Linked DNA regions of Gemmatirosa kalamazoonensis. The protein of the gene in region 1 interacts with the protein of each later gene in a pairwise test. Links are inferred from orthologs where the notes say so. Each region holds a gene or a part of one and is shown on either strand. Other genes may lie near its edges.

Region 1 (6,292 bases):
CCTCCATGAGCCCCGCGCTCGTGTGCAGACGGCCGGCGGTGTCGATGATGACGACGTCCACGCCGCGCGCGATGCCCGCGTCGATCGTGTCGAATGCGACGGCCGCCGAGTCGGCGCCCGCCTTCGCGCCCACGAACTCCGCGCCCACGCGTTCGGCCCACACGCGCAGCTGGTCGATCGCGCCGGCGCGGAACGTGTCGCCGGCGCCGAGCAGGACGGTCTTTCCCTGCTTGCGCAGCCGCGCCGCGAGCTTGCCGATGAACGTCGTCTTCCCTGCCCCGTTCACGCCGATCACGAGGATCACCGTCGGCTTTGACGCCGAGAGCTTCAGCGACGGGTCGCTGTTCCCCTCGCGCAGCTCCGCTTCCACGAGGCGTCGCAGCGCGTCCTGGAACTCCGGCTCGGTGCGAATGAGGCCGCGCTGCGCATAGCCGCCGATCTGGTCGACGAGCTTCAGCGTCGTCGCGACGCCGAAGTCGGACGCCAGGAGCACCTCCTCGAGCTGCTCCAGCGAGCCGTCCTTCACGCCGCCGCGGAGGATCACCCCCACGTCGGCGTTCGCGACGTCCTTGATGCGTTGCCAGAGCGACTTCTTGGGCGCGTCGCCTTCCTTTCTGAACAGCAGAGCCATCGACCGAGCCGGTTAGCGTGGAGCGGGGAGCGTGGAGCGTGGAGAAATCTACTCTACCCTCCACGCTCCCCGCTCCACGCTATCGCAGGCCCCACCGGCGCCGCAGCAACCACTCCGCGCAGAGCAGCGCCAGCGCCAGCGCGTAGAGCAGCCCGAAGTCGCGTAGCCGCGGCGTGAGGTCGGCCGCGCGCCCGCTGCCCACGGGGCCCGACGCGACCGTGGCGCGCCGCGGCAGCAGCTCGCGCGCGACGTTCACCACGAGCAGCGCGCCACCGCCCGGCACCGTGACGTCGTACGTGCCCGGGGCGAGGGGCGCGCTCGTCACCGGCTCGCCGCGCGTGCCGAAGTGCAGCCGCACCGTGTCGGCGCTCGCCGCGCCGCGCCGCCTGAGCACCGCCGTGACGAGCGAGTCGGCACCGCCGCGCCGCCACCGGATCGGCTCTCCCGCGCGCACGACCGCGTCGGCGACGACCGCGCCGCGCACGTCGCCGCGCCCCGCGGCGAGGAAGTCGAGGATGCCGCCCCACAGCCCCGTGAATGCGTCGGCCGCCGCGCCGCCGCGGAACTGCCAGCGCCAGAACCCCGTCGCGCCGACGACGATCACGCGCCGCGGCTGCTCGGCGCCGACGATCACGGCGCGCGGCGCGCCGCTGCGGGCGAGCCGCGCCCGCAGCACGTCGAACTCCGCGCCGGCGAGCGCGCCTCCGCCGAGATCCAACGGCGGCAGGCTGTCCCACGCGACGCCGGAGAGCGCGGCCGCGGCCGGCGATGCCGGCGCATCCGACGCGTACCATTCCGCGGCCGGCGCGGCGCCCGGCGCGGCCGGCGCCGTCGGAAAGAGCAACAGCGCGCCGCGCGTCGCCGCGCGCGGCGCGCCGAATACCGCGGTGTCGCCGTGCAGCACCAGCACGCCCGCGCTCAGCGCCACGCGCCGCACCTCCGCCTCGTCCACCGGCGCGAGCGTCCCCTCCACGCGCCACTGTCCCGGCGCGACGCGCAGATACGCGCGGGTCGGCAGCGACAGCGCGCCGCGCAGGACGGCGAGCATGCCGCGCGCGTCGAAGTCGGGCGCGGAGCTCACGAACACCGCCGCCGGCGCCGCGCTCACGTCGAGCGTCGTGGCGAGCGTGTCGTTGCGCGGCTCGCGATCACCCGCGGCCGCGATGACGGCGCGCAGCGGCACCGAGCCTGCGAGCCCGGCGAGCGGCAGACGCATCGACACCGTGCGCTCGCCGAACGCGGGCAGCGGTGCGACGCTCGTCTGCGCGCTCGAGCGTCCGGCGACGTCGACGCGCAGCGTGCCCGGCGCCGCACCGGCGGCGTCCGCGGCGAGCGACACGCGCACGTCGATCGTGTCGGTCGCGGCGGCGAGGCGTGTCGCGTCGATCGACGTCACCGCGGCATCCGGCCCGCGACGCGGCGACTCCACGCGCACGCGCGATCCGCGCGCCACGCCGCGCAGCGCGGCGGCGTCGTCGATCTCGCCGTCGGTCACGAGCTGCAGCACGCGCCCCGATGCCGCCGCGCGCTCGGCGAGCGACGCGATGGACGAGCGCGCGTCGTGCGGTGCGTCGTCGCCGCGCAGCGGGCGCGCGGAGTCGCCGATCGCCCACAGCGTGTCGCCGCCGAGCGCGCGCGCGACGTCGCGCGCGCGGCGGAACGCGTCGACGTCGCCGCCGCGCGTCCAGCTCGCGGACACGTCGAGCGCCACGACCGCGGACGGCGCGCGTGACCGTCCCGCGGGCGCGTCGAGCGCGAGCGCGGCGAGCAGCGTCACGGCGAGCGCGCGCAGCACGGCGAGCGCGAGTCGCGGCCCGAGCGCGGGCGACGAGCGCCGCGCATACGACAGCGCGGCGAGCACCAGTCCGGCCGCGGCGGCGGCGAGCCAGACGCTCACGCGCTCAGCCGACGTCGCCTGTCGGGGATTCCATCGTCACGACGGGCGGCGAGTGCAATCGACGCGCCGCCCGTGCATCGGTCGACGTGCGCGTGGTCAGTTCGCGTCGGCGACTCGCGTCGTGGCCGACGGTGCGCGCAGATCGAGCGCGGCGAACAGACGCGAGCGGAGCGCCGCGAACGCGCCGCGCTCACGCGCTGGAATCGGATCGGCGATCTTGTCGCGCAGCGCCTTGCGCGGGTCGCGCTGCACGCCGTCGACGAGCATCTCGAAGTGCAGGTGCGGCGCGGTCGCGAGCCCCGTCATGCCGACGTAGCCGATCGTCTTGCCGATGGCGACGAACGAGCCGCGCCGCACGCCCTTCGCGAAGCCGCGCAGGTGGCCGTAGCGGCTCACGTAGCCGTTCGAGTGCCTAACCTCGATGACGTTGCCGAAGCCCGACTTCCACCCCGCGTACGCGACGGTCCCCTCACCGATCGCGCGCACCGGCGTGCCGGCGGCCGCGGCGTAGTCCGTCCCCTTGTGCATCTTCCACTCGCCGAGGATCGGATGATTGCGCATGCCGAACACGCTCGAGATGCGGCGGAACTCCACGGGCGCGCGGAGGAACGCGGCGCGCAGCGACTTGCCGTACTGATCGAAGAACGTCGTGCTGCCGCCGCGCCGCTCGAAGCGGATGGCGTCGACTTCCTTGCCGCTCACCGTCATGCTCGCCGCGAGGATGTGCGCCTCGGTCGGCTTCCCTTCCGGATCGACCTTCCGCTCCAGCAGCAGGCGCACGGAGTCGCCCGGCTGGAGGTCGCGGTCCATGTCGACGCGGTACTCGAAGATGTCGGCGAGCTTCCACACGATCTCGGAGCGCTCGGCGCTCGGCAGCCGGTCGCCGAGCGCGGCGTGCAGCGCGTCGTGCAGGCTGGAGCGGATCGCGCCGCGGGCCACGAGCGTGTCGGTGCGCCACGCGAGCTTCTCCTCCATGCGCTGCCACGCGCCGGCGAGATAGCGGAGGCGCACCACGCGGTCGACGGCGGGCTTGTACGTGATCTCCTGCGGCAGCGAGTCGCCGGCGCGCGCGACCGTCGTCACCTTGATGCCCGCGCGCAGCGACGTCGCCTCACCGGCGGCGCGCAGCGCCTGCGCGGCGAGCACGCGGCTCACGCCGGCGCGCTGCAGCACCGACACGAGCGTCTCGCCGCGGCCGAGCGTGTCGACGCGCTCCCGCCACGCGGGCGCCACCGGCGCGGTGACGGGGAGCGCGACCTCGGTCGCCGCGTCGTTCACGGCGAGGTCGGTCACGGGGCGCGCGGCGGGGGCCTGCGGCGCGAAGTAGACGGCCGCGGCGGCGGCGCCGGCCACGACCACGTAGGTCACGGCGCGGGCTCGGCGGAGGCGGCGATCGTTGGGCGCCCCCGCGCGGTCCGAGGCGCGGCGGGCAGGCGGAGGGGATGTCGCGCCGGGGGGGCGGCGTGCGACTTGGTGTCGTTCACCAGGGAGCTCTCGGGGGGAGACGCGACGTACGTGGGCGTGGAAGGCTCCGGTCAGCCGCAGAGCCTAATGCCCGGTACGACCACCCGCAACACCTCACGGCGGCGCGACTTACCGAGGACCGGCGGGGCCGCGCCGCCGACTCGTTCCCTATGTGACGAACCGCGGGCGCACTCGTCACGAGCGCGCCCGCGGGCGGAGAGGCGAACCGGGGACCGCAGCGATCCGGTCAATCCATCTGCCGACGGATGAACGTCGGGATCTCCATGTCGTTCAGGTCCTGCGGCGTGCGGTCGGACGCCGGGTTGAGCGGCGCGGACAGCGGGGTCGTGCGCGGACGCGCCGCCTCCATCGCCGGCGCGGTGCGCGGCGCCACGACACGGGCGCCGGCCGGGGCGCGGTCGCGTCCGTCGCGGGTGAACGGGATGATGTTCTGCGCACCCGAGTTGCGCGACGCCTCCATCCCCACGCCGCCGACCTGCAGCTGCCGGTCGAAGCCCGTGGCGATGACCGTGACGCGAATCTCCCCCTGCATCGCCGGCTCGTGCACGGCGCCGAAGATGATCTCCGCGTCGTCGCCGACGGCGTCGTGCACGATCTCGTTGATCTGGTGCACCTCGCCGAGCGTCAGGTCGTTGCCGCCGGTGATGTTCACCAGCACGCCCGTCGCGCCCGACACCGACACGTTGTCGAGCAGCGGCGAGGAGATCGCCTGCTGCGCGGCCTCGGTGGCGCGGTTCTCACCGCGGCCCATTCCGGTGCCCATGAGCGCCGAGCCGCCGTTCTGCATCACGGTGCGCACGTCGGCGAAGTCGACGTTCACGAGACCGGTGACGCTGATGAGGGAGCTGATGCCCTGCGTCGCGTGCAGCAGGACCTCGTCGGCCTTCTTCAGCGCATCCTGGAACGGGATCCCCTTGCCGACGACGGCGAGCAGCCGCTCGTTAGGCACGACGATCATCGTGTCGACGTGCTTGCGCATCTCGGCGATGCCCTGCTCCGCCTGCCGCATGCGCTTACGGCCCTCGAACAGGAACGGCTTGGTGACGATGCCGACGGTGAGCGCCCCGGCCTCGCGCGCCAGCTCGCACACGACCGGCGCCGCGCCGGTACCCGTTCCACCACCCATACCGCACGTGATGAACACCAGGTCGGCGTTCTGCAGCACGCGCAGCACCTCGTCGCGGCTCTCGTCGATCGCCTGGCGCCCGATCTCCGGACGCGCGCCGGCGCCGAGTCCCCGCGTGAGCTTCTTCCCGATCTGGATCTTGACGTCGGACTTCGAGCTGAGCAGCGCCTGCGCGTCCGTGTTCACCGAGATGAACTCGACCCCCTCGAGGTGCTCGTCGATCATCCGGTTGACGGCATTTCCGCCGCCCCCGCCGACGCCCACGACCTTCATGCGGGCGTTCTGGGTGGCGCTCTCCTCGAATTCGAAGATCATGCGGGCACGACTCCGAGTGTGCTGCGTGTGGACGGGGAAAGAACGAAGCCGGGAGAGAGAGCTGCCGGGTCTTCGCGAGTCACGCGCGGCTGACGCAGGTGGGAGGCGCGGCCGGTGTCGTGACTCGGGCAGGGAGCGAATATAACACGTTTCGCCGCCGCTGCCATGTCGCCACCCGCTGCGCGGAAAGCGACGAAATGATGTCTAGCGCCGTCACGCGTTTTCCACAACAGCGGGCGACGCAACCGCGCGTCGGTGTGACGTCCGACACAGCGCGATCGGTGTGCCGCGCCACCCGCGCGGTCCGGCTGCCAGCGTGACGCCCGCCGCGCCAACGTGTCGGACTTGACAAGAGTTCCGCGCGCTTTCACGCCGCGCGTTAGGAACGCCGCTGCGCGTCGCACGGCTCAGAAGAAGTCCTGAAGCCACAGCTTCACGCGCTGCGCCCACTTGTCGACGCCCGGCGTCTCGATCGTGACGCGCTTCTTCTGCGGCGCACCGCCGATCGCCACGCGCGACGCGCCGTAGAGCGCGAGCCCGAGCACCGTCGCGTAGCCCGGTCCTTCCACCGACTCGCGCAGCCCCGTCACCTGCTCGCCCGGCGTGCCCACGCGCGCCGTCGTGCCGAACACGTCGCTCGCCAGCTCGGTGACGCCGGGCATCGCCGCACCGCCACCGGTCAGCACCACGCCGCCGCTCAGCCGACCACCATACGACGCGCCCTGCACGCTGCGCTGCACGAGGTCGAAGATCTCGTCGAGGCGCTGGTGCACGATGTGCGCGATCAGCTCGCGCGGGATCTGCCGCTCGCCGTGCGTCGCCGTCGCCGGCAGCGCGA
Region 2 (5,119 bases), 350 kb from region 1 along the record:
TGCTCACGACCGAGCGAGTCGAGCGCGGCCCGTCGGGCGGCCATCTCCTGCTCGGCCGCGACCCGGGCGAGCGAGTCGCCGCCGGCCGCGATCGCGCGGGCCGCCGAGTCGGCCGAGGCCTGGCTCATCCAGATCGTCGTCACGCCCTCGTCCGACCGCTTCTTCAGCAGCATGAAGACCGGGCCGAGGTTCGCGAGCGACGCCGCCGGCTGCAGCAGGTACGTCCGCGCCCACTTCTCCGGCGTCGAGACCTCGCGGATGACCGTACCGACCGGGATGCCGCGCGGATAGGTGCCGCCGAGCCCCGAGCTGATGATGAGCTGTCCCGCCTTCAGCGGGGAGCGGAACGGCACGCCGCGCATCTCCAGCAGGCCGAGCTCCTTGCCCGAGCCGAGCCGCGCCTGCACCACCCCGAACGCCGAGTCGTTCGGCGTCGTCGCGCTCACGCGGAAGTCCGGATGCGCGTACGAGATCGCGATCGACGACGAGGCGTCGGCCGTCTGCACCATGCCGACCAGCCCGTCGGCGTTGATGACCGGCGTGAACGGCTGGATGCCGGCCCGCGACCCCGCCGTGACGCTGAACGTCTGCAGGATCTGCCGCGACACGAGGTCGCTCTCGAGCTGCGCCGGCGTCGCCTCGGCGGCCACGAAACCCCAGCTCAGCCGCGATCCGAGGGAGAGCGTTTTCCGGAGCCGCTCGTTCTCGCTCCGCACGGCCGAGTACTCGATCTGGAGCCGCGTGATCTGCGCGAGCCGATCCATCCGCTCGTCGTACGAGACGAACGCCGCGCGCATCAGCTCGGCCCGTCGCTGCAGCTCGGCGAACGGTGCGACGATCGTCCGCCGGAGGGCAGCCGCGGAGCGATCGCGCAGCTGCACCGGCAGGAACAGCAGGATGAGCGACCCCAGGAAGCAGGTACCGAGCAGCGCGTTGTCGATGACGCTGCCTACGCGCGAAGCTCTCGTCGCCATCGCGGCCTCAGGTCGTCAGGACCGACCAGTACTTCTCCTCGTCGTCCAAGATACGGCCGGTACCGCGGACCACGCAGGTGAGGGGGTCGTCGTCGACGTGGATCGGCAGCCCGGTCTCCTGGCTCAGCATCATGTCGAGCCCGCGGATCAGCGCCCCGCCGCCGGTCATCACGATGCCGCGGTCCACGATGTCCGACGCGAGCTCCGGGGGCGTGATCTCGAGCGCGCGGCGCACGGCGTCGACGATCTGCTGGATCGGCTCCTGGATCGCCTCGCGGATCTCGCTCGAGTGCACGCGCACCGTCTTCGGGATGCCCGAGACGAGGTCGCGCCCCTTCACCTCCATCTCCCGCTCGTCGCCGGTCGGGTAGGCCGAGCCGATCGTGATCTTGATCTGCTCCGCCGTCGGCTCGCCGATGAGGAGGTTGTAGTTCTTGCGCATGAACTGCACGATCGAGATGTCGAGCTCGTCGCCGCCCGTGCGGATCGACGTGTCGCTCACGATGCCGCTCAGCGCGATGACGGCGATCTCCGTGGTGCCGCCGCCGATGTCGATCACCATGTTGCCGGTCGGACTCTCCACCGGCAGCCCGACGCCGATCGCCGCGGCCATCGGCTCGGAGACCATGAAGACCTCCTTCGCGCCGGCGCCCATCGCGGAGTCGCGCACCGCGCGCTTCTCCACCTCGGTGATCCCCGACGGCACGCACACGATTACGCGCGGCTTCACCTTGAAGACGTGCTTGTCGATGACGAGCGTGAGGAAGTAGCGGAGCATCTTCTCCGTGACGTCGAAGTCGGCGATCACGCCATCCTTCAGCGGCCGGACGGCGATGATGCCTTCGGGCGTGCGGCCGAGCATGCGCTTCGCCTCGAGGCCGACGCCCTTCATCTTCTTTGTCTCGCGATCGATCGCGACGACCGACGGCTCGTTCAGGACGATCCCTTCGCCCTTGACGTAGATCAGCGTGTTCGCGGTGCCGAGGTCGACGGCGATCGCATTCGCGGGGAACAGCGACCCCGCCTTCGTGAAAGGCCAGCGCATCTGTCTCAGTAGGTCGGACTCGGCGAACGTACGAGGCTCAGCGAGTCGAGTCGCGGGGAGGTCCGCCGGCGCGAAGTCTAGCCGGCAGATAGTGCCCATTCAAGCAGAAGTCTGCGTCCTGCCTACACCTACGACCATCTCCCGAACGCGTCACATCACTCTCGGCCGTCGGTCTCGAACGTTGCGCCGCTGCGTCGCGGCGACTGAAAAAAAAGTGCGCGTGGGCCTCGTCGCGCCCACGCGCACACTCGCCGGCCCACCGTGCGAGGCGCCGCGCGTCGCAGGCGCGCCGCCGTGCAGGTTCGGGGCCGCGCCGTGCGGCCCGTCGCCGGTTCTCCCGTCAGCGAGCGAGCGCCGGCTCGCCGAGCATCTCTGACGGATCCGTGTACTCCAGACCGAAGGCGTCGGCTACCCCGGGGTACGTCACCCGGCCGTCCACCGCGTTGAGCCCCTTCAGCAGCGCCGGGTTCTCGCGCAGTGCGCGGCGCCATCCCTTGTTCGCGAGCTGCAGCGCGTAGGGCAGCGTGGCGTTGGTCAGCGCGAGCGTCGACGTACGCGGCACACCGCCCGGCATGTTCGCCACGCCGTAGTGGATCACGCCGTCGATGACGTACGTCGGGTTCTCGTGCGTCGTCGCGTGGATCGTCTCGATGCAGCCGCCCTGGTCCACCGCGACGTCCACGATCACGGCGCCCGGGTGCATCTTCTTGATGTCCTCGCGGCGCACGAGCTTCGGCGCCTTCGCGCCGGGAATGAGGACCGCACCCACCACCAGGTCCGCCGTCGAGATCTGCTCGAGGATGTTCTGCCGGTTCGAGTAGATCAGCTGCACGTTCGCCGGCATCACGTCGGATAGGTAGCGCAGGCGGTCGAGGTTCACGTCGAGCACCACGACCTTGGCGCCCATGCCGGCCGCCATCTTCGCGGCGTTGATGCCGACGATGCCCCCGCCGAGGATCACGACCTTGGCCGGTGGCACGCCCGGCACGCCGCCGAGCAGCACGCCGCGGCCGCCGTACAGCTTCTCGAGGTACTTCGCCCCCTCCTGCACTGCCATGCGACCGGCGACCTCGGACATCGGCGTGAGGAGCGGCAGCTCGCCCGTGGGCAGCTCCACCGTCTCGTACGCGATGCACGTCGCGCCGCTCTCGAGGTGCGCGCGCGTCAGCCGCTCGTCGGCGGCGAAGTGAAAGTACGTGAAGACCGTCTGCCCGGCGCGCATGCGCTTCCATTCGGGCTCGATCGGCTCCTTCACCTTCATGATCATGTCGGCCGCGGCCCACACCGCGTCCGCGTCGGGCGCGATCTCCACGCCGACCGCCGTGTAGTCCGCGTCGGTGAAGCCGCTGCCGTCGCCGGCGCCGGTCTCCACGATCACGCGGTGCCCGTTCGCGACGAGCGCCTCGGCGCCGGCCGGCACGAGGGCCACGCGATTCTCGTTCGTCTTGATCTCCTTCGGAACGCCGATGAGCATGGCTCGGAAGGTTCGTTGAGAGTGATGGTCGCGCTCAGCCGACGGCTTTGGGGCCGAGGCTGAGCACCGTCTGCTGCTCGGGGGCGAAGAACGCCGCGCACACGTCGCGCACGTCCTCCGGGTTGATTCGTTCCACGAGCGCGAGCGCGTCGTCGAGCGTGCGGAACGGCTCGCCGAACAGCTCCACGCCCGCGGCGCGGTACATCCGGTTCGTCACGCTCTCGAGCGACAGCGTGATCTGGCCCTTCAGCTGTCGCTTCCCCGCCTCGAGCTCCTCGTCGGGCAGCGACTCGCTCGCGAGCCGCGCGAGCTCCTCGCGCACCGAGTCGGCCGCGCGCCGCGCCGTCTCCGGCGCGGACGCGACGTACACGCCGTGCAGCCCGGTGTCGACGTGGAAGCTCTGGAACGTGTGGACGGCGTACGCGAGCCCCTGCTCCTCGCGCACCTTCTGGAACAGCCGCGAGCTCATGCCGCCGCCGAGCAGCATGCTCACGAGCGACAGCGCGTAGCGTCGCGGATCGGCGTGGGGCACCGTCGTCGAGCCGAACACGACGTGCGTCTGCGTCAGCTCGCGATCCGGCTCGTGGCGGTACGCCGGCGCCTGCGGCGTCGGCGGACACGTCGCGAGCGGCGTGGCGTCGCGTCGCGGCTCGCGGTCCCACCCGGAGCGCACGAGCGACTCGACGAGCCGGTCGTGCTCCACGCGCCCGGCCGCCGCGACCACCACGCGCCCCGGATGATACGCGCGCTCGTGCAGCGCGCGCAGCTCCGCGGTGCCTAACGCGCCGACCGTCTCGCGCGTGCCGAGGATCGCGTGGCCGTACGGGTGCGATCCCCACAGCAGCTCGTTGTGCAGCTCGAACACGAGGTCGTCGGGGGTGTCCTCCACCATCCCGATCTCCTCGATCACGACGTTGCGCTCGAGCGCGAGGTCGGCGTCACGGAGCAGCGGCCGGAACACGAGGTCCGCGATGACGTCGGTCGCCACGTCGAGATGCTCGTCGAGCACGCGCGCCTGGTACGACGTGTACTCGCGCGTCGTGTACGCGTCGAGCGACCCGCCTAACGTCTCCACCTCGAGCGAGAGCTGGCGCGCGGTGCGCGTCGGCGTGCCCTTGAACACCATGTGCTCGAGCAGGTGCGAGACGCCCATGCGCTCGCGCGGCTCGTGAATCGATCCCGCCTGCACGAAGGCCCCGAACGCAACCGACCGCACGCCCGGAATCTCTTCCGAGAGCACGGTCAGTCCGTTGTCGAGCGTCGTGCGGCGGAGCCCCGCCACGTCGAAGCCGACGGGCGGGGTCACCAGGGACGGCGCCACGCCGTCAGCGCTCGCCGCGGTCGTCGCGAGAGCCGCGTCGCGGGCCGCTGCGCGGACGACGCCCCGAGCCGCCACCGGCCGCTGCGCCCTCCTCGCGGGGCGCGCGCTCGGCGCGCTCCTCGCCGCCGTTGCTCTCCGCGCGCGGCGGCCGCTCCGAGCGCTCCCCGCGCGGACGATCGCCGTTGCCCTCGGCCGGCGCCTCGGGCGCGCCTTCCGGCTTCGGCTCGAGCGCCTTCATGGAGAGACGCAGACGCCCACGCTCGTCGCGGTCGATGAGCTTCACCTTCACGCGGTCGCCCTTCTTC

Evidence for each region. The genes of interacting proteins can lie anywhere in the genome.
Region 2: the proteins of ftsZ (region 1) and J421_RS17100 interact in binary tests that used the Escherichia coli proteins (3 or more experiments, as listed by UniProt). The link is inferred for Gemmatirosa kalamazoonensis from one-to-one orthologs.

Annotation. Positions count from the first base shown.
Region 1 is NZ_CP007128.1:3,582,428-3,588,719, reverse strand. What follows is about bases 3,346-6,292. They hold ftsZ (cell division protein FtsZ), read right to left. Parts: upstream 5,452-6,292; coding sequence 4,240-5,451; downstream 3,346-4,239. Other genes in these bases: ftsA (cell division protein FtsA), read right to left, coding at 5,862-6,292; J421_RS15465 (M23 family metallopeptidase), read right to left, coding at 3,346-3,896. Outside these bases: signal recognition particle-docking protein FtsY, read right to left, coding at 1-631; J421_RS15470 (hypothetical protein), read right to left, coding at 711-2,528; more of J421_RS15465, read right to left, coding at 2,625-3,345. UniProt on the Escherichia coli protein: Essential cell division protein that forms a contractile ring structure (Z ring) at the future cell division site. The regulation of the ring assembly controls the timing and the location of cell division.
Region 2 is NZ_CP007128.1:3,927,733-3,932,851, forward strand. The notes cover bases 1-2,808. They hold J421_RS17100 (rod shape-determining protein), read right to left. Parts: upstream 2,020-2,808; coding sequence 982-2,019; downstream 1-981. Other genes in these bases: mreC (rod shape-determining protein MreC), read right to left, coding at 1-974; ald (alanine dehydrogenase), read right to left, coding at 2,360-2,808. In the rest of the region: more of ald, read right to left, coding at 2,809-3,493; J421_RS17110 (M16 family metallopeptidase), read right to left, coding at 3,528-4,799; J421_RS17115 (polyribonucleotide nucleotidyltransferase), read right to left, coding at 4,819-5,119. UniProt on the Escherichia coli protein: Forms membrane-associated dynamic filaments that are essential for cell shape determination. Acts by regulating cell wall synthesis and cell elongation, and thus cell shape.